DNA from 4 places in the Halochromatium sp. NSM3 genome. Region 2 is predicted to be linked to each of the others. Evidence: predicted binding sites of a transcription regulator. Region 2 holds the regulator's gene; each other region holds the start of a gene.
The links. The regulator sigma-54, encoded in region 2, starts transcription at its own class of promoters, with help from an activator protein. The targets are predictions, from matches to a motif close to TGGCANGNTNCNTGCTT.
Positions count from the first base shown of each region.

Region 1: nifV (homocitrate synthase) is a predicted target of sigma-54. The motif match lies at 2,781-2,797, and genes of this name have one in related genera.
Region 3: nifB (nitrogenase cofactor biosynthesis protein NifB) is a predicted target of sigma-54. The motif match lies at 2,108-2,124, and genes of this name have one in related genera.
Region 4: glnA (glutamate--ammonia ligase) is a predicted target of sigma-54. The motif match lies at 2,845-2,861, and genes of this name have one in related genera.

Region 1 covers NZ_JCAQIA010000042.1:13,059-17,553, forward strand. Annotated here, with positions in the region: gene AC54T3_RS14900 (nitrogen fixation protein NifZ) at 1-328, opposite strand, end outside; gene nifW (nitrogenase-stabilizing/protective protein NifW) at 328-738, opposite strand; gene AC54T3_RS14910 (hypothetical protein) at 788-1,378, opposite strand; gene nifV (homocitrate synthase) at 1,417-2,742, opposite strand; gene AC54T3_RS14920 (PAS domain S-box protein) at 3,028-4,495, opposite strand, start outside.
Region 2 covers NZ_JCAQIA010000002.1:98,364-102,858, forward strand. Annotated here, with positions in the region: gene hprK (HPr(Ser) kinase/phosphatase) at 1-946, opposite strand, end outside; gene AC54T3_RS01630 (PTS sugar transporter subunit IIA) at 973-1,419, opposite strand; gene hpf (ribosome hibernation-promoting factor, HPF/YfiA family) at 1,546-1,923, opposite strand; gene AC54T3_RS01640 (RNA polymerase factor sigma-54) at 1,976-3,463, opposite strand; gene lptB (LPS export ABC transporter ATP-binding protein) at 3,544-4,269, opposite strand; gene lptA (lipopolysaccharide transport periplasmic protein LptA) at 4,269-4,495, opposite strand, start outside.
Region 3 covers NZ_JCAQIA010000016.1:40,643-45,137, forward strand. Annotated here, with positions in the region: gene urtA (urea ABC transporter substrate-binding protein) at 1-323, opposite strand, end outside; gene AC54T3_RS08720 (cell envelope integrity TolA family protein) at 647-1,093, opposite strand; gene AC54T3_RS08725 (2OG-Fe(II) oxygenase) at 1,265-1,918, shown strand; gene nifB (nitrogenase cofactor biosynthesis protein NifB) at 2,191-3,786, shown strand; gene AC54T3_RS08735 (4Fe-4S binding protein) at 3,897-4,175, shown strand; gene AC54T3_RS08740 (ArsC/Spx/MgsR family protein) at 4,492-4,495, shown strand, end outside.
Region 4 covers NZ_JCAQIA010000001.1:127,102-131,596, forward strand. Annotated here, with positions in the region: gene glnL (nitrogen regulation protein NR(II)) at 1-914, opposite strand, end outside; gene AC54T3_RS00650 (hypothetical protein) at 1,127-1,324, shown strand; gene glnA (glutamate--ammonia ligase) at 1,321-2,730, opposite strand; gene AC54T3_RS00660 (cation diffusion facilitator family transporter) at 3,007-4,152, opposite strand; gene glyQ (glycine--tRNA ligase subunit alpha) at 4,303-4,495, shown strand, end outside.

The DNA of each region.
Region 1 (4,495 bases), on a different contig from region 2:
CAACCCCCCCTTGCTCGACCAGCACGCGCCCACCGCGGCCAAGCGCGATGCGGGCGCTGACCTTTTCGCGCGATTCAAACCGGCTCGGGGTCCAGGGGTCGCTGGCCGGCTGCAGTTCTTCCTCGCGGCAGCCGACGATGCGGTCGCCGTCGAGGAAATGCACGCTGTAGATGATCTGGTCCTGCAGGAAGCTGCCGACATCGCGCACATAGCCGGTACTGCCGCGCCGCACCAACAGCGCACCGGTCGGCTGGCCTGGGAAGGTGCCGTCGTTGCGCACATTGCGCAGCACCCGGACCTCGTCGCCGTAGTCGTAAAGCGGTTGCATCAGAGGGGCTGCTCCGTCAGCGACGCGGGCGCGTTGCGGCTGGCGAGAAGCTGATCCAAACCAACATTGACCTGGCGCGGCTCGCGCATCTTGAAGACGCGGAAGACCTTTTCGGTGCGCGCATCGGAGCCGACGAAATCCTGGTAGGCGCCGCGCAGCAAGTCGGCATAGAGACGGTAGCGGGCGGCCGCGCTGTCTGGCGGCTCGTCGATCTCGCCGAGATAATCGTGGAAGCGTTGCAGGATATGCAGTCGATTGACGTGCACGATGGCCGGCGCGAAGGCGACGCCGAAGTACTCGAGGAAGTCTTCGGCGGTCTCGAGTTCGTCGAGATCGCACTCGAAGGTCTCGAGCGAGTCCGGAATCGGATGAGGGAGCGCATCGGAACTCGCATCAAGCGGCGTCGGCATGTTGAGGGTGGTCATGGCAGTCTCCGTTAAAGGTGGTTCAGGGAAGATATCAACCGCCGAGCAGATGGACATTGTCGCCGGCGCTGGCGATCTCCTCGCGCCGCGCGGCCTTCTCGGCCCAGTTCAATAGGTCGCGAGTGCCGAGCTGGTCTTTTTGGTCGAAGGCTCGCACCGGCGCGAGGCGTTCGATGGCGGCTTGTGGCTCATCTTGGCGCAGCAGCAGCCAAGCCGCGCCCTTGAGCGCCAGGAGCAGGAAGCGGGTGCTAGTCATCGAGCGCTCCGCCGCCTGCTCGAGATCGGTCTGTGTAAGCTGGCGCCAATCCTCGCTCAGGCCGAGCTGACGGCTGCTGAGCAGGATGGCGCGATCGGCCATCATCACCGCCTCGGCATAGCGATGGCGGTAGTAGAAGAAGCGATAGAGCGCGACGATCACCGAGAGATGCTCCGGGGCCTTGAGATGAGCCCGCAGCAGGGCCCATTCGGCGCTGTCAACCGAGGTCAGCTCCAGATCATCCTCCGATGACCCATCGAGCGCCTGTGAGCGGTACTGCTGGCCGCTCTCGTCGAGCAGTTGCTGTACCTCGGCCGGCAGCGGCGTCTCGAAGTACATCGCCTCGTTGTCGAGATCGAGCAGGTCCATAATGATACCTGGGATGATGCTTGGGTCTCGTCGTTGGCTCAGGCCAGCCACGTCTGGTCGGACAGCGTTGAAACGGCGACCGGGCAAGCCGTTGCGCCAGTCGGGGGAGGGGCCTTGGCTGAGGCATTAGCTGGAGCCGGGGCCGCCGGGTTGCGGCCCAAACCTGAGCAGGGCGGGCAGACACGCAGAGGCAAGCGGTCTTCTGGCTGGGTGGCCGGGTCGATCGCTGTCAGCTCCAGGAACCGCCGCAGGTCGGCGCTCGCCGGCGAGCGTTTGGTCTCGGTGACGAAGCGGCGCAGCTGCGGCAGCACCCGCTCGGCCTGGGCGGCATCGATGTCGAGATGCAACAACTGCTCGTAGGCGAGGCGGATCGCCTGCCGGCCGGAGTGCTTGCCGAGCACTAGGCGATGCTGGCGCCCGACCTCGGCCGGATCGATGCCCTGATAGTTGTTCAGATCCTTGAGCAGACCGTCGACATGGATGCCGGCCTCGTGGGTAAAGGCGCCATCACCGACCAGACTCTTGTGCCAGCCGACCGCATGGCCGGAGGCCTGGGCGACGAGCTTGGACAGCGTCTCGAAACGGGTCAGATCGACGCCAGTGTGCACTCCATGCACATGCTTGAGCCCCATCACCACCTCTTCCAGCGCGGCATTGCCGGCACGCTCGCCGAGGCCGTGCACGGTGGTGTTGACGTGGGTGGCGCCGGCGCGCACCGCAGCCAGGGTATTGGCGGTGGCCAGGCCGAGATCGTCATGGGCGTGCATCTCGATCTCGCAATCGCAGACGCTGGCCAGGTCGTGGATGCGCTCGAAGGTACCAAAGGGGTCAAGTAGGCCGACGGTATCGGCGAAGCGCAGGCGACGGGCGCCGGCCTGTTGCGCCGCCTCGGCGACCTGCTTCAGCCAGTCGGGATCGGCGCGCGAGGCGTCCTCGCAGCCGACGCCGACCTCGAGGCCCTGCTCGCGCGCGATGCGCACCTCCTGAGCGATGCAGTCGAGCACCCAGGCGCGGTCGCGACCGAGCTTGCGCGCGATCTGCTGATCCGAGACCGGGATCGAGAGGTCGACCAGGTCCACGCCGAGGCCGACGCAGGCATCGATATCGGCGCTGCACATGCGCGCCCAGACCATCAGCCGCGCGTTGAGTCCGAGCGCGGCGACAGCGCGGATCGAGTCGCGCTCGTCCTCGCCCATGGCCGGGATGCCGACCTCGAGTTCGGGCACGCCGAGGGCATCGAGGCCGCGCGCGATCGCCAGCTTCTCCTCGAGCGAGAAGGCGACCCCGGCCGACTGCTCGCCATCGCGCAGGGTGGTGTCGTTGATGCAGACCCCGGGGGCTGCCAAGGTGTCGATGAGGGGCATCGGATTGGGCTCCGGTACGCGGTGCGATCACTTGAGGAAAGCAAACACCAGGCCAGAATCTCAAGCATCGCTGCCACAATGGCTAGGCTGTCTCGATAACCGACTGATTTTATGAGTTATAGGCAGCTTTTTCTCGGCGGCGAACGCACGCATCAGACTTGGTGTTGGTCTTGAGGCTGTTTTCGGATTGAGCGATCCGCGACGAACCCGCCGGAGGCTTGTCGGACAGCCGACAGGCGACGGGCAACAAGCCGACAAGCGGGCGGCGATCGCCGACAGCCGCGCTCAGACCGTGTCTTCGGTCTCCATCTCGGCCAGTGGCAGCAAGAGCGAGAACGTGGTCCCAACGCCAAGGGTCGAGCGCACCGACAGCCCGGCACCAGAGCGCTGCACGAACTCACGCACCATGAACATCCCCAGCCCGTGGCCGATGTGTTGCGTCTTGGTCGAGAACAGCGGCTCGAAGATGCGCGAGAGCACCGCTTCCGTCATGCCGCTGCCGCTATCGGTGACGCGAATCACGGCATAGTCGCCTGCGGGGAGATCGCCGACTGCCAGCGCCGGCTCGCCGGTCCAATGCTCGCGGCGGCCGATGACGCTGAGCGTGCCGCCTTCCGACATCGCATCGCGTCCATTGAGCGCCAGATTGAGCAGCGCGGCCTGCAGGAAGCCGGCATTGGTGCGAGCATTGAGTTCGGGCTCGACCCGCAGATCCCAGTTCAGCGTTTCGGGCAGCATCAGTCGCAGGATGTCGGCGAGTTCCGACAGGGGCTTGTGGAGCACCGTCGCGCGCAGCGGGACCCCGCCCGCTCGACTCAGCGCGAGCATCCCGGAGGTGATGACCTTGGCCTGGCCGAGCACGCTGTTCATGTCGTCGATGACCTGCTGGCTGTCGTCATCGAGACCAGCCCGCTCGACCAAGGCGCTCAGGTAGTAGAGATTGGCGTCGAGCACGGCGAGCACATTGTTGAAGTCATGCGCCACGCCGCTGGCCAGATGGCCGATGGTTTCGCGCTGCTTGGCGCTGACCAGGTCGCGCGCGAGCTGCGCGCCGTGCTCGATGGCGGCGATGCGCTGGCCGATGAAACGCAGTAGCTCGCACTCGGCACGACTGAGCGTGTTGCGCGCCTGGGTATCCCAGAGTTGGGTCAGCAGCCAACGCTGTTGCCCCGCATCGCCCGGAAAGCGCGAGGCGAGCACGACCGCGCTGGCGTAGCCATGCGCGCTGAGCGCGGTTGGCAGCGCCGAGCCGCAGATCAGTTGCGGCTGATCGAGCGCGTTGGAGGGCTTGGCGAAGAGCGCTTCCGTTGTGGTTTGCGCGCTCAGCTCGGCTGGCCCGTCGTTGGCGACCAGCAGGCGCGCCAAGCGTTGATAGGGCGTTTCAGGCGCGCGCCAGCCGGTCTCGGCGACGCACATGCCGAGCGCGTCATTGGCGATGGCGAGGAGCGCGGCGATCTCCTCGCTGGGGTCGAGCCCGCAGTTGCTGAGGTCGACCAGGCGCTCAAGGTCTCCGGCATAGTGCTGCAGCGCCTGCTCGGCGGCGCGGCGTTGGGTTTCGGCGTGTTGCACATCGGTGATATCCAGCGTGCTGCCGCGATAGCCGAGCAGGCTGCCATCGGGGCTGAGGATGGGCTGGCCATCAACACTGGTCCACAGGCGGCGGCCATCGGCGGCGCGCACGGGAACCTGGAAATCGCGCCAGGGTTGGTGCCCCGCCATGAGCGCGAAGGCCTGCGCCTTGATCTCGGCGCGC
Region 2 (4,495 bases):
TGGCCTCATCAATGGAACGGGCTTGTCGCTCGATCAGATCAGCGCTGGCATCATACCCGCGCAGGCGCAGGATCTGATGACGAACAGCGGTCTCCAACAAGACAGCAAGATTGCGCCCCGGGGCGACGGGAAGCGTGATCTCGGGGATCGCAACCCCGAGGATGGTGCGCGAGGTGAGACTGCCGTGCAGCCGGTCCATGCGTGCCAGCGCCTCGCCATCGAGGGAGCGCATGTTGACGATCAAGCTCAACTGCTCGGCTTGCTGAACCGCCCCCTCGCCAAACATCGCCCGCACATTGAGCACGCCGAGTCCGCGCACCTCGAGGAAATCGCGCAACAGCTCGGGACAACTGCCCTGCAAGGTCTCCGGGCCGATGCGCGCCATCTCCGGCGCGTCGTCCGCGATCAGCCGATGCCCCCCGCGCACCACCATCTCGAGCGCGAGTTCGCTCTTGCCGACACCGGGGTCGCCCACCAACAGCACCCCCATGCCCAGCACCTCGAGGAAGACCCCGTGCAAGGTGGTGCGCTCGGCCAGGGCATAGGTCAGGAAATACTGGAGCCGATCGACGATCTCCTCCTCGGAGGTCGGCGACGCCAAGAGCGGCGTACCCGAGCGCTTAGCGTGCGCCAGAAAATGCGCCGGAGGCTCGATGTCCTGAGCGAAGATTACCGCCGCCGGGCGCGCGGCAAACAGGCGCTCAATCGTCTCGCGCGCGGACGCCTGACTCAGATCCTCGAGATGGTGCATCTCGGCGAGCCCCAGCACCTGCAGGCGGTTTGGATGGATGCAGTTCAGCGAGCCGACGAGACTCTGCGCGGCGCCGCCTGGCAGATCGTCGCTGACCAGCGCCAGTGGCTGCGTGGGCATGGGGGTCAGCCAACGCAGGCGCAGGCGCGGTCCAAGCTGCGCGACCAACCCTTGGAGCGTATCGACGGGTGGCATCGGCGTGAACGGATTCAGCGCTGACCTCAGCGCCGCAGCAAGGCCAGCACGGTGCTGGCGTCATTCGCCTCGCGCAAGGCCGCGCGCAAGCGTGGATCACTGAAGCGCTCGGCCAACCCGGCCAAGAGGCTGAGATGGGCCTCGGTCGCCGCTTCCGGGACCAGCAGACCAAAGGCGAGATCGACCGGCCGATCATCCGGCGCGTCGAAGCCCACCGCCTGATCGAGCTGGACGAAGGCGCCCACGGCATCGTCGATACCGGCGATGCGCGCATGCGGTAGCGCGACCCCCTCGCCCAACCCCGTACTGCCGAGCCGTTCACGCTCATTGAGCAGGTCGAAGACCGCAGACGGGGAACAGTGCGGACCTACCGGCGCCAAGAGTTCGGCCAAGGATTCCAGCAACCGCTTCTTACTCGTGACCTCGACACGACAGCGGATACGTGGCTCTGTGATTAACGTCAGGGGAAGCATCAACTGTTGCTCCAAAAGGAATCGGAGTCGCGCGCCATCGACAGGCGCCTCTGCCGTTCAGATAAAAAAAGAGGCCGGAGCCGACCAGCGCGCGTCGGACTCCGGCACCGGCGTCCAGGCGCTCGCTTAGTGCAGCGGCTCCCGCTCGTCGTCGAGTTCGTCGCCAGGCTCGCCGCTGACGGTTTCACCCTCGGCCTGCGTCTTGGTCGATGCGCCGCGATGACTCTGGCGCTTTTCCTTGTACTTCAGGACCTGGCGATCGAGTTTGTCGATCAGCCCATCGATGGCTGCGTACATATCCTCGTGAACCGCATCGGCGAAGACATCGGCCCCATTCATGTGGATGCGGGCCTCGGCCTTCTGCCGCAGTTTCTCGACACTGAGGATCACATGCACTTTGATCACATGATCGAAGTGGCGTTCCAAGCGCTCGAATTTGCTGTCGACGTAGCCCTTCAGCGGCTCGGTGATATCGACATGATGACCCGTCAGGTTGATTTGCATAGTGTCACTCCTGGGTTTGCAAGCGCACCGTAGCGGCACGTGACGCTGACCGCTACAGGCGCTTGCGCTCGTTCGAGGGTGGGATACCCATGGCCTCGCGGTATTTAGCGACGGTACGGCGCGCGACATTGATGCCCTGTTCGGACAGGATGCCGGCGATCTTGCTGTCGCTCAGTGGTTTGTTGGCCGCCTCGGCGGCGACCAGTTTGCGGATGAAGGCACGGATGGCGGTGGACGAGCATTCGCCCCCCGCAGCGGTGCCGACATGGCTGGAAAAGAAGTACTTGAACTCGAGCGTACCACGTGGGGTGTGCATATACTTCTGAGTGGTCACGCGCGAGACGGTTGACTCATGCAGTTCAAGCGACTCCGCAACGTCTCTCAGGATCAGCGGACGCATCGCCTCTTCGCCGTACTCGAAGAAATCGTGCTGCAGCTCGACGATCTTGGCCGCCACCCTCAGCACGGTGTCGTTGCGGCTCAACAGGCTCTTGATGAACCAACGGGCCTCCTGCAGATGCGTCTTGAGGCAGGTATTCTCGGCGCCATTATCGGCGCGTCGAATCAGCTTCACATAGTCCTCGTTCACTCGCAGTTTAGGCTGCGTGTCGGGATTGAGTTCGACCTGCCAACTGCCGGCGCGCTTGCGCACCAGCACATCGGGGATGACGTAGTCCGGACGATGCTCGCTCATCAAGGCCCCGGGCCTTGGTTGCAAGGAGCGAATCAGCGCCAGGGCGCGTCCAAGTTCCAGGTCCGAGAGCTTGGTATGGCGGCGCAGCTCATCGAGATCGTTGCGCGACAGCGCATCGAACAGTTTCTCGCAGATCATCAGCGCGCCGGCCCGATGCGGGGTCTCTGCGGGGAGCTGGCGCAGTTGCAGCAACAGGCACTCGCGCGGATCGCGGGCGCCGATGCCGGGCGGATCGAGGGCCTGGACGGCGTGCAAGACCGCTTCGATCTCATCGCGTTCGAGATCCTCGAGATCCAGCGTCTCCAGAAGCTCGGCGGGATCGAGCCGGAGGTAGCCATCGGCATCAATGGCATCGATCAGCGCCTCGGCGATCAGTCGGTCGCGCGCCCCGAGATGGCCCAGATTGAGCTGCCATTCGAGGTGGTCGTGCAGCGTCTGCGGCCGCGACTGCTGGGCGAACAGGTCGACCTCATTGCCCGAGCCGACCCCGGCCGAGGCCGAAGGACCGGCATACTGCTCGCTGGCTTCGCTGTCGTAGGTATCGCTCCAATCGCTGTCGAGCGGCAGATCATTGGGCAGCGCATTCGACTCGGCCGGAACCTCGGCGTCAACCGCAGCATCGGCCTCATGGCGCTGGCGTTCGCTCTCCTCGCGGGTCTCGGCGGGCGCGCCCTCGCGCTCGGTCTCGCCCTCGTCTGCCGACTCCAGCATCAGATTGGACTCGAGCGCATCCTGGATCTCGCGCTGCAGGTCGAGCGTGGAGAGCTGCAGCAGCTTGATCGCCTGCTGGAGCTGCGGCGTCATGGTCAACTGCTGACCAAGACGGAGCTGGATGCTTTGCTTCATGCCGAGCGTTGATACGAGTGCGAAAGGCTTGATGGAACCTTGAAGTCTAGTCGAAAAGCCTGCTCGACGGCCAAGGTGCTTTACAGCCGAAAATGTTCACCGAGATACACGGCCCGCACCTGCGGGTCCTGCAGCAACGCGGCGGGAGCGCCGGCGGCAATCACCTCGCCGGCGTTGATGATGTACGCCCGGTCGCAAATATCCAGCGTCTCGCGGACGTTATGGTCGGTGATGAGCACGCCGATGCGCCGATCGCGCAAATGGCCGATGATGCCTTTGATATCGCCCACCGCGATCGGATCGACGCCGGCGAAGGGCTCGTCGAGCAGCATGATCTTGGGCTCGAGCGCCAGCGCGCGGGCGATCTCGAGGCGTCGGCGCTCGCCTCCGGAGAGGCTCAGCGCGAGCGAATCGGCAACATGGCTGATGCCCAGTTCATCGAGCAGCTCGTCACAGCGCTGGCGATGATCCTCGCGACTGCTCTCGGCGCGCATCTCCAACACCGCCATCAGATTATCGCGCGCCTTGAGTTTGCGAAAGACCGAGGGTTCCTGGGCCAGATAACTCAGCCCCCGCTGCGCGCGGGCGTGCATGGGCCGATGCGTGATGTCCTCGCCGTCGAGGAGGATGCGTCCGGCGTCGGCGCTGACCAGGCCGACGATCATATAAAAGCTCGTGGTCTTGCCCGCGCCGTTCGGCCCCAGCAGGCCCACCACTTCGCCGGCGTCGACACTGAGGTCGACACCATTGACCACGGCCCGCCGCCGATAGGTCTTGGCCAGCGCGCGCGCCTCGAGGGTCGGCATCATTGCGCGGGCGCCGGCTCGGGCGTGGATTCGGGCTCGAGCCGAATCTTGACCCGCTCATAGCCTTGGGCGCTCATGCCTGCGGTCACGCGCTCGGTGATGCGGTTGTAGACGATGCGGTCGCTGGCGAAACGGTCTTTCGCTTGGATCAGCACCGCCTCATCGATCAGGGTCAGCTCTTCACGCTCGGCCTCGTACTCCATCCGCAAGGCCTGCCCGGTCACCT
Region 3 (4,495 bases), on a different contig from region 2:
TGCTCAATCAGACCGCGCGCCTTCTCGGCGAACAGCGGCCAGTCCGAGGCCGGATCGACCACTACCGCCTCGAGTTGCTTGCCAAGCACCCCGCCCTTCTCGTTCTGTTCCTCGATCAGCATCAGCACTGTATCTTTGAGTGTGGTCTCGCTGATCGCCATGGTGCCGGAGAGCGAGTGCAGCACACCGACCTTGATGGTCTCATCGTTGGCCTGATCCGCTGCGGGCGCGGCGTCTTCGGCGAATCCGGATAGCGACGCGGTCAGCCCGAGCGCGATGCCGGCACTGAGCAGCAGGGGTTTGAAAGACGGGATCGAAATCATCCAGGAGTCTCCTGTGGTGATGAGTCTTGAAACGCGAACCGTTGGCATGAGACGCCAACGAGCGATCCGAAGCAAGCCCTGAGCCAGGAAGCTAATCGACTGATATCGAGGCTAGATTCAGAGTCTAGCGCAGACTCGCCGCGCTGCCGCGCACCAAAAGTGAACGCTAGCCGGCAATTTGGTGCGGCATTCTGCACCAATTTGGTGAGCTGATCCTCTGCAAGTGATCGCCAGCCAATGCAGCATTTCCAGACCGCTTCTGAGCGAGCAGACACCCGAGACGGGATATGCCGGAGCAGAGCGGGCTTGAGCGGCGGTAGCCGTCAGGGACGCAGCACCAGATTGAAATCGCGGAACGGCTCGAAGTCCGGCCCGCTCGGCACCGGCAGGGGCGAGGCATCATAGATCGCATTCACAACCGACTGATCGAACCTCGGATTGCCGCTGCTAGTGACGATCTTGACCTGATTGCTGATGACGCTGCCGCCGGGCTCGAGCCGCACATTGACGACCGGTGCGTTGCCTTCCCAGGTGCCAGCCGGATGCACCCAGAACTGGCGGATGCGCTCTTGGATCGCCGGCACCCACTGGCTGGCGATCTCCTCGTTCGGAGCGCCCGACTCGGTAGCGCCGCGCTGCTGCCTCTCGCTCAGTACTGGCAATCCGACATCGGGCAGCAGGCCGCGCGCGCCGAACAACAGCAACACCGTCAGTGCATTGGCGAGCAGCACCGCAACGAAGACCGTCACAAACAATTTTCCAGTGCTCATCCGAGCTCCTCTGTGAGTTCAAAGACGCCGTTATCATCCCCAGCTTTAGCCTTCCGGCAGCGGCATTGCCCGACGGTGGGCGAAGCCGCCTCGTCTACCGAAGAGCCCCCGACCACACAGCCCTCCTCCACCATCGACTCGATCTACTAGCAACCGAGGCCCAAGATCACCATGCGAATCCTGCACACCATGCTGCGCACCGGCCCGCCCGAACGACCGCCAGCACTCGCCGAGCAGATCGCCGCCACTCTCGCCGATCAAGGCTGGTGCATGACCGACAACTTCCTCGCGCCATTGCACATCAGCCAGCTCCGCCATGAGGCGCAACAGCAATGGCAGGCGGGACACTTCCGGCGTGCCGGTATTGGCCGTGGCGAGAATTTGGAAGTCCGCGACGAGGTCAGAACCGACTGCGTCGCCTGGCTTGAGCCCAGCGATCTCAGCGCCGCCCAGCGGCTCTATTGGAGCCAGCTCGAACAGCTGCGGTTGGCGATCAACCGCAGCCTGCTCCTCGGCCTCTACGAACTCGAGGCGCACCTGGCGGTCTATCCGCCTGGCACCTATTACCGCAAGCACCTGGACCAATTTCGCGGCATCGGCGAGCGCACGCTGAGCTGCATCCTCTATCTAAACGAGGCTTGGCAGGCCCGGGACGGCGGCGCGCTGCGTCTCTACACCGATCCGAACCATCCTGAGGCGAGCGAGCTGATCCTCCCCGAAGGCGGTCGCCTGGTCACCTTCTTCAGCGCCCGTTTTCTGCATGAGGTAGAGCCCGCAACGCGCGAGCGCTTCAGCCTCACCGGCTGGTTCAAGCGCCGCTGCTAGCGAGCGGCGATGGTCCGCTCAAGGTAGCAATGACTACCTCCGTAGCATAAAGGGAACGCGCCTAAGGTGCGTCTTCAGGTCGCAGACCCGACAACGGCGGTCTACGCTGTGTCAGCCTCCTCACAGCCGTCTCCACACCCCCTGCGCCGCATCCGCGACAAATCAACCGCTTAGCATCCAGGCAGAAATAGGCACGCAGTTTGCTTTAGATAAACCCATTGAACCTAGCGCGTCGCCCATGCGGCGCCGTCAGACGTTATGGGGATCGAGACATGCTACAAGCGGTAACCACTCTGGAGGCAGAGCGGCGAACGACGGAGAGCGCGTCGGACAGTGGCTGCGCGTCAAGCGGCTGCGGTAGCAGTACCGATAAGCTGGCGCATCTGCCGGCGGCGATTCGCGCCAAGGTCAATGACCACCCCTGCTTCTCCGAAGACGCCCACCATCACTATGCGCGCATGCATGTGGCGGTGGCGCCGGCCTGCAACATCCAGTGCCACTACTGTAACCGTAAGTACGACTGTTCCAATGAGTCGCGCCCTGGCGTGGTCTCGGAGCTGCTGACGCCCGAGCAGGCCATCAAGAAAACCCTCGCCGTCGCCGCCGCGATCCCGCAGATGAGCGTGCTCGGCATCGCCGGCCCTGGTGATCCGCTTGCCAACCCGGAGCGCACCCTCGCCACCTTCCGCGCGCTGTCCGAGAAGGCCCCCGACATCAAGCTCTGTCTCTCGACCAACGGCCTCGCGCTGCCGGAGCTAGTCGACGAGATCTGTGAGCACAACATCGATCACGTCACCATCACCATCAACTGCATCGACCCCGAGATCGGCGCCAAGATCTATCCCTGGATCTTCTGGAACAACCGCCGCGTCAAAGGAGTTAAGGCCGCTCAAATCTTGATCGAGCAACAGCAGAAAGGCCTGGAGATGCTCACCGAGCGCGGCGTGCTGGTAAAGGTCAACTCGGTGCTGATCCCCGGTGTCAATGATGAGCACTTGAAGGAGGTCAGCCGCGTGGTCAAGGCCAAGGGCGCCTTCCTGCACAACGTCATGCCGCTGATCGCCGAGCCTGAGCACGGCACCTTCTACGGCCTGATGGGCCAGCGTGGCCCCACTCAAGACGAGTTACAAGCCTTGCAAGACGCCTGCAGCGGCGACATGGCGATGATGCGCCATTGTCGGCAATGCCGCGCCGATGCAGTCGGCATGCTCGGCGAGGATCGCGGTGCCGAGTTCTCGGTCGAGAAGATCGAGCGGATGGAGATCGATTACGCCGCCGCGATGCAACGCCGCGCCGAGGTGCATGCCGAGATCGAGGCCAAACGCCAAGCCCAACGCCAAGCTCAGGGCGAGTCGCGCCAACAGACGCAGCAGCATCAGCGCGGCGAGGTCTTCGTCGCCCTCGACTCGCTCACGCGTCGGCGCCCAAAAGCTCCACCGCCCACCACAGAGCCGGCGAGCACTCGCAGTGCAGGTCGCCCACTGCGCATGGCCGTCGCGAGCAGTGGCAGCGGCGTCATCAATCAGCACTTCGGGCATGCCCGCGAGTTCTTGGTGTATGAGGCCGATGGACAAGCGGTGCGCTTTATCGGTACGCGCCGGGTGGCAGCCTATTGCAGCGGCGATGAGACCTGCGGCGACGGCGAATCGGCGCTCGCCGGCACCCTGCGCGCACTCAACGGCTGCGCTGCGGTGCTCTGCTCCAAGATCGGCATCGAGCCCTGGGACGCGCTCGAAGCCGCTGGCATTGCGCCGAATGGTGAGCATGCGATGGAGCCGATCGAGGATGCCGTGGCCGCTGTCTATGCCGAACTGGCCGCCGCAGGCCGCCTTGCCGACCCCGAAACCCAAACTGCGCTGAGCGCTTAAGCCGTCGCGGAGGTCATGCGTCGCGCTTAGCCGCTAGCCACTAGCCAAAAAGCGCTCGTACTTGCTCCGACGCCTAACACCCCGCCAGCACCGACACTGAAGACAGCACCATGGCTTATCAAATTACCGATGGCTGCGTGAACTGCTGGGCCTGCGAGCCGCTGTGCCCGAGCCAAGCGATTCAGGCCGCCAAGCCGCATTTCATCATCGACCCGAGCCAGTGCAGTGAGTGCGTTGGCGATTTCGCCGAGCCGCAATGCGCGAGCATCTGCCCTGTTGAGTGCGCCATTCTCGATGCCAGCGGCACTCCAGCAAATCCGCTTGGCTCGCTGACCGGCATCCCGCCCGAGCGCTGGAATGCGGCCATGGCCGAGATTCGAGCCCGTTGAGCCGTTGACGATCCACCGCCAGAACATGCGCACTTGCTAGCGCAGTACGAGGTAGCTAATCGATGTTTGTTGCCGAGCCTGTTCTCACCGACGACAGAGCGAGTACCCGCCCTGCTCACAGCGCACGCGCGAACCACCCCGCAGTCCGCTTCGTGAGTGCGGCTATAGGTGGTGGCCTATCGTCCGCGCGGCAATTACTTGCCTGGCACCACAGCCAGCGTCCTACGCTTGGCTCCACACAGATCTCCGCGCGGGCTTGGCGCCGACAATCGGCGCTGATCTGTCTCCAAGCCAATCTGGAGATCGAGGCTCGACGATGA
Region 4 (4,495 bases), on a different contig from region 2:
ATCAGTTCCTCGGGGATGCCGGGGCCATCGTCCTCAATGTCGATCACCAGCACTAGCCGGTGGCGGATGCTGCCGATAGTGAATTGCCTCAGCACCCGCGTTCTTAGCGTCACATGGCCGTGCTGACCGGCAGCGTGAGCGGCGTTGCGGGCAATGTTGAGGAGGGCCTGGATCAGCCGATCGGTATCGGCCTCGAGGTTCGGGATGCTCGGGTCATAGTCGCGGATGATCTTGGGTCCGGACGGGAATTCGGCGCTGAGCAGGCCGCGCACATGCTCGATCACATGATGGATATTGATCGAGCCCAGCTGCGGCAGATGGTTCGGCCCCAGCATGCGATTCAGCAGCGCCTGCAGACGATCGGCCTCATCGATGATGATGCGGGTGTATTCGCGCAAGCCTGGGTTGGGCAACTCGCGCTCGAGGAGCTGCGCGGCGCCGCGCAATCCGCCGAGCGGGTTCTTGATCTCGTGCGCGAGCCCACGCAGTAGCGCCTGGGTCGCGTGATGTTGTGAGATCAGGTATTCCTCGCGCGCGATCCTGAGCTGGCGGTCGACCTGTTGCATCTCCATCAGTAGATCGTAGGGCTCGTCGCGGGCGAGGAGGGGCAGCACGGTGCAATTGACGCGGATGCACTGTTGGTCGGGTCGCTTGACCTCGACCTCACGCTCGGTAAAGGGTTGTCGCGTCTCGAAGGCCTCGCGCAGCCGGTTCTCGACCGAGTCGCTAGGGCAGGGCACCAGATGCCCTGCGGCCTCGCCGAGCACGGTCTTGGCGCTGACGGCGAGCAGGTTCTCGCCGGCGGCATTGATATAGCGCAGTCGCAGATCGCGATCGAACAGCAGCACGGCCGTGCTCAGATTGTCGAGGATCATGGTGCCAAGCCGGCTGAGTCCGCTATCGATGTCGTTCATCAGTCTCACGAGGGCGCCTGACCTAAAACCCGCTGGATCAGCCATTTCCATCGATTAAGCAAGCACCGAGCCAGATGAAGGACGCCTGTTAGGATCAGGGGGCAGGCGCGCGGCCCGCGCTGATCCGCTCGATCAGTCGCACTAGTTTAGTGCTTAGCGCCCTTGCTGGGTGCGCTGGGATGCACCAGGCTTGGACAAGGCGCGCCTCGCCGATGATCGAGCGCTATTGGTTGCGGGTGAGCAAGGACGACGAGGAGAAAGGCAGGACACGGGCCGAAGCGGGCTCCGGTGTGCTGGTGCGGCTGGGTGTCATGGATGGAGTGCGGAGTGCGGAGGAAGAGACGGGCATCCTTGCCCGTGGCAGGGCGCGGCGATTTCCGCGAATCGTCAGCGCCTGGTGTGTCGATTAGAGGCTGTAGTAGAGATCAAACTCGACCGGATGCGTGCTCATCCGCAACTGGGTGACCTCGGACATCTTGAGCGCGATATAGCTATCGATCACATCATCGGTGAAGACGCCGCCGACGGTGAGGAACTCGCGATCGGCATCGAGCGCTTGCAAGGCCTGATCGAGCGAGTAGCAGACCTGTGGGATGGACTTCTCTTCTTCCGGAGGAAGATCGTAGAGGTCCTTATCCATGGCATCGCCGGGATGGATCTTGTTCTGGATGCCATCGAGGCCGGCCAACATCATCGCCGAGAACGACAGGTACGGGTTGCCCGTGCTATCCGGGAAGCGGACCTCGATGCGCGTGGCCTTGGGATTGGCATCATGCGGGATGCGGATCGAGGCCGAGCGGTTCTTGGCCGAATAGGCCAGCATCACCGGCGCCTCGAAGCCAGGCACCAAGCGCTTGTAGGAGTTGGTGGAGGCGTTGGTGAAGGCATTCAGCGCACGCGCGTGCTTGATGATGCCGCCGATGTAGTAGAGCGCGGTATCGGACAGGCCGCCGTACTTGTCGCCGGCGAAGATGTTCTGGCCATCCTTGCCGAGCGACTGATGGACGTGCATGCCGTTGCCATTGTCGCCGACCAACGGCTTAGGCATAAAGGTGGCCGTCTTGCCATAGGCATGAGCGACATTCTGCACGCAGTATTTGAGGATCTGGTTCATGTCGGCACGCTTGACCAGGGTATCGAAGCGGGTGCCGATCTCGCACTGGCCAGCGGTGGCGACCTCGTGGTGATGCACCTCGACCGGCACCCCCATCTCTTCCATCGCCAGGCACATGGCGGCGCGCAGATCGTTGAGCGAGTCCACCGGTGGCACCGGGAAGTAGCCGCCCTTGACACCGGGACGGTGACCCATGTTGCCGTCCTCGAAGACGCGCTCGGAGTTCCACTCGGCCTCCTCGGAATCGACCTTGTAGAAGGCGCCGGCCATGCTGACGCCCCAACGCACGTCGTCGAGGACGAAGAATTCTGGCTCGGGGCCGAAGAAGGCGGTGTCGGCGATGCCGGTGGAAGCCAGATAGGCCTCGGCACGCTTGGCCACCGAGCGCGGATCACGCTCGTAGCCCTGCATGGTGGCGGGCTCAAGGATGTCGCAGCGCACGATCAGGGTCTTCTCGTCGGAGAATGGGTCGAGCACCGCAGTCGAGGCCTCTGGCATCAGGACCATGTCCGAGGCCTCAATGCCCTTCCAGCCGGCGATCGAGGAGCCGTCGAACATCTTGCCATCCTGGAACAGTGCCTCGTCGATGATGCGGGCCGGCAGCGAGACGTGCTGCTCCTTGCCGCGCGTATCCGTGAACCGAAGGTCCACGAATTTCACGTCCTCGTCTTTAATCGTCTTCAACACGTCAGTGGCGGACATCTGCGAAATCTCCCGCTATTTGGTCTTGGGTTTGTGAATGGAAGGTTGGGCGGCGTCGGTCTCCGAATCGCTGATCGATCGGTCATCGCCCCGGTGTGTGCTCGTTACTGTGATTAGCAGGTTATGTGCCACTGTCCTGGCAAACGGCGGTCGCGCCGAACCGACCGGTGTGCAGCGGCCTCGGCAGCCACGCGAGCGCACACAAATAGACCATACCTCGAGTCATGTTGCACCGAAAGGGGGCATGGGACGGCATCCGCCGAACATGGACGGCCATCAACCGAAATAGAGGCGCACCTCGGCGATGTCGGAATCATCCTCGAGGGCCGCGCGCAAGCGTTGATGCAGCTGCCGCGTGGCGGCCTCATCGCTGAAGGTGCGCAGCGGGAAGAAGAGATCGACCGTGATCGCGCCATCTAGGTAATGCAGCAGGACGCGCTTGCGGGTCAGCGCTTCGGGAATCTGCTTCCAGCGCTGGTCGAGGCGCTCGAGAATCTCGGTGCGCATTGGCAAGCCCTTGGTCGGGGCCGCGCTTTCGTCGTCTTCCGGATCGATGTGAACGATGACATCGGACATGCGATCGATGGTCTCCATCAGCCGCTCTTGCACCAGGACGCTAATCGCATGACCTTCGGAGACGCTGATGTCGGGGTCGACCAGGACATGGACATCGGCCGAGGTGTTGCCACCGAGGGTGCGGGTGCGCAGCATGTGGACGTCGCGCACGCCGGTGCTGCGGCGGATGATCCGGCTGATCTCGCGCAGACGCTCGGGACCGAGGCCAGTATCGACGAGTTCGCGGGTGGCGCTGGTTCCCAGATCCCAGGCGATCTTGGCGATCATCACCGCGACCAGCACCGAGGCGATGGCATCCAAATCGGGGAGGCCGGCGAGGGTGCCGGCAACGCCGATCATCACGATGACCGAGGAGATGGCATCAGAGCGATGGTGCCAGGCATTAGCGAGCAGCAGATCGGAGCGCACGCGCAAGCCGTAAGCACGGGTGTACCAAAACAGCGCTTCCTTGATCACAATCGAGAGTGCTGCGGCATAGAACACGATCGGTTCGGGATGCAGCAGCGCCTCGGGTTTGAACAGGCGCTGGCCGGCATCCCAGATGATGCCGATGGCGACCGCCAGCAGCAGGAAGCCAAGAACGAGTGTGGCGACTGTCTCGAAGCGGCCATGGCCATAGGGATGCTCGGCATCCGGGGCCTTACCAGCCTTGTGACCGGCGAACCAGACTAGGAGATCAGAGAGAAGATCGGACAATGAGTGGATACCGTCGGCGATCAGCGCCTGCGAGTGTCCGAACCATCCGACCGTGAGCTTGAGCGCGGAGAGGAGCAGATTGGCGATCGCGCCGACTAGGGATGTCCGCTTGATCGCTTGGGAGCGCGCCTGGCGTTGGTTGGTTTCCATAAGGGAATGCCGATGCGGTCGCTGCGGGCGCAGCCTTGATGGGCGCGGATTATACCGGCAGGGACGGGCGGATGAGGACGACGCAGGTGGTGGTCCGCAGGTGCCGGTCATCGCTATACTGTGCGGTTTTAGCACATTCTGGAGTCCGCGTTGAGCACTCAGACGGGCGATCTCATCAGTTTTCAAGAGCTCATCTTCAGGCTCGAGCGGTACTGGAGTCGACAAGGCTGCGTGATCCTGCAACCTTATGATATGGAGGTGGGCGCCGGAACCTTTCACCCGGGCACCTTCTTGCGCTCGATCGGCCCCGAGCCTTGGAACGCGGCCTACGTGCAACCCTCGC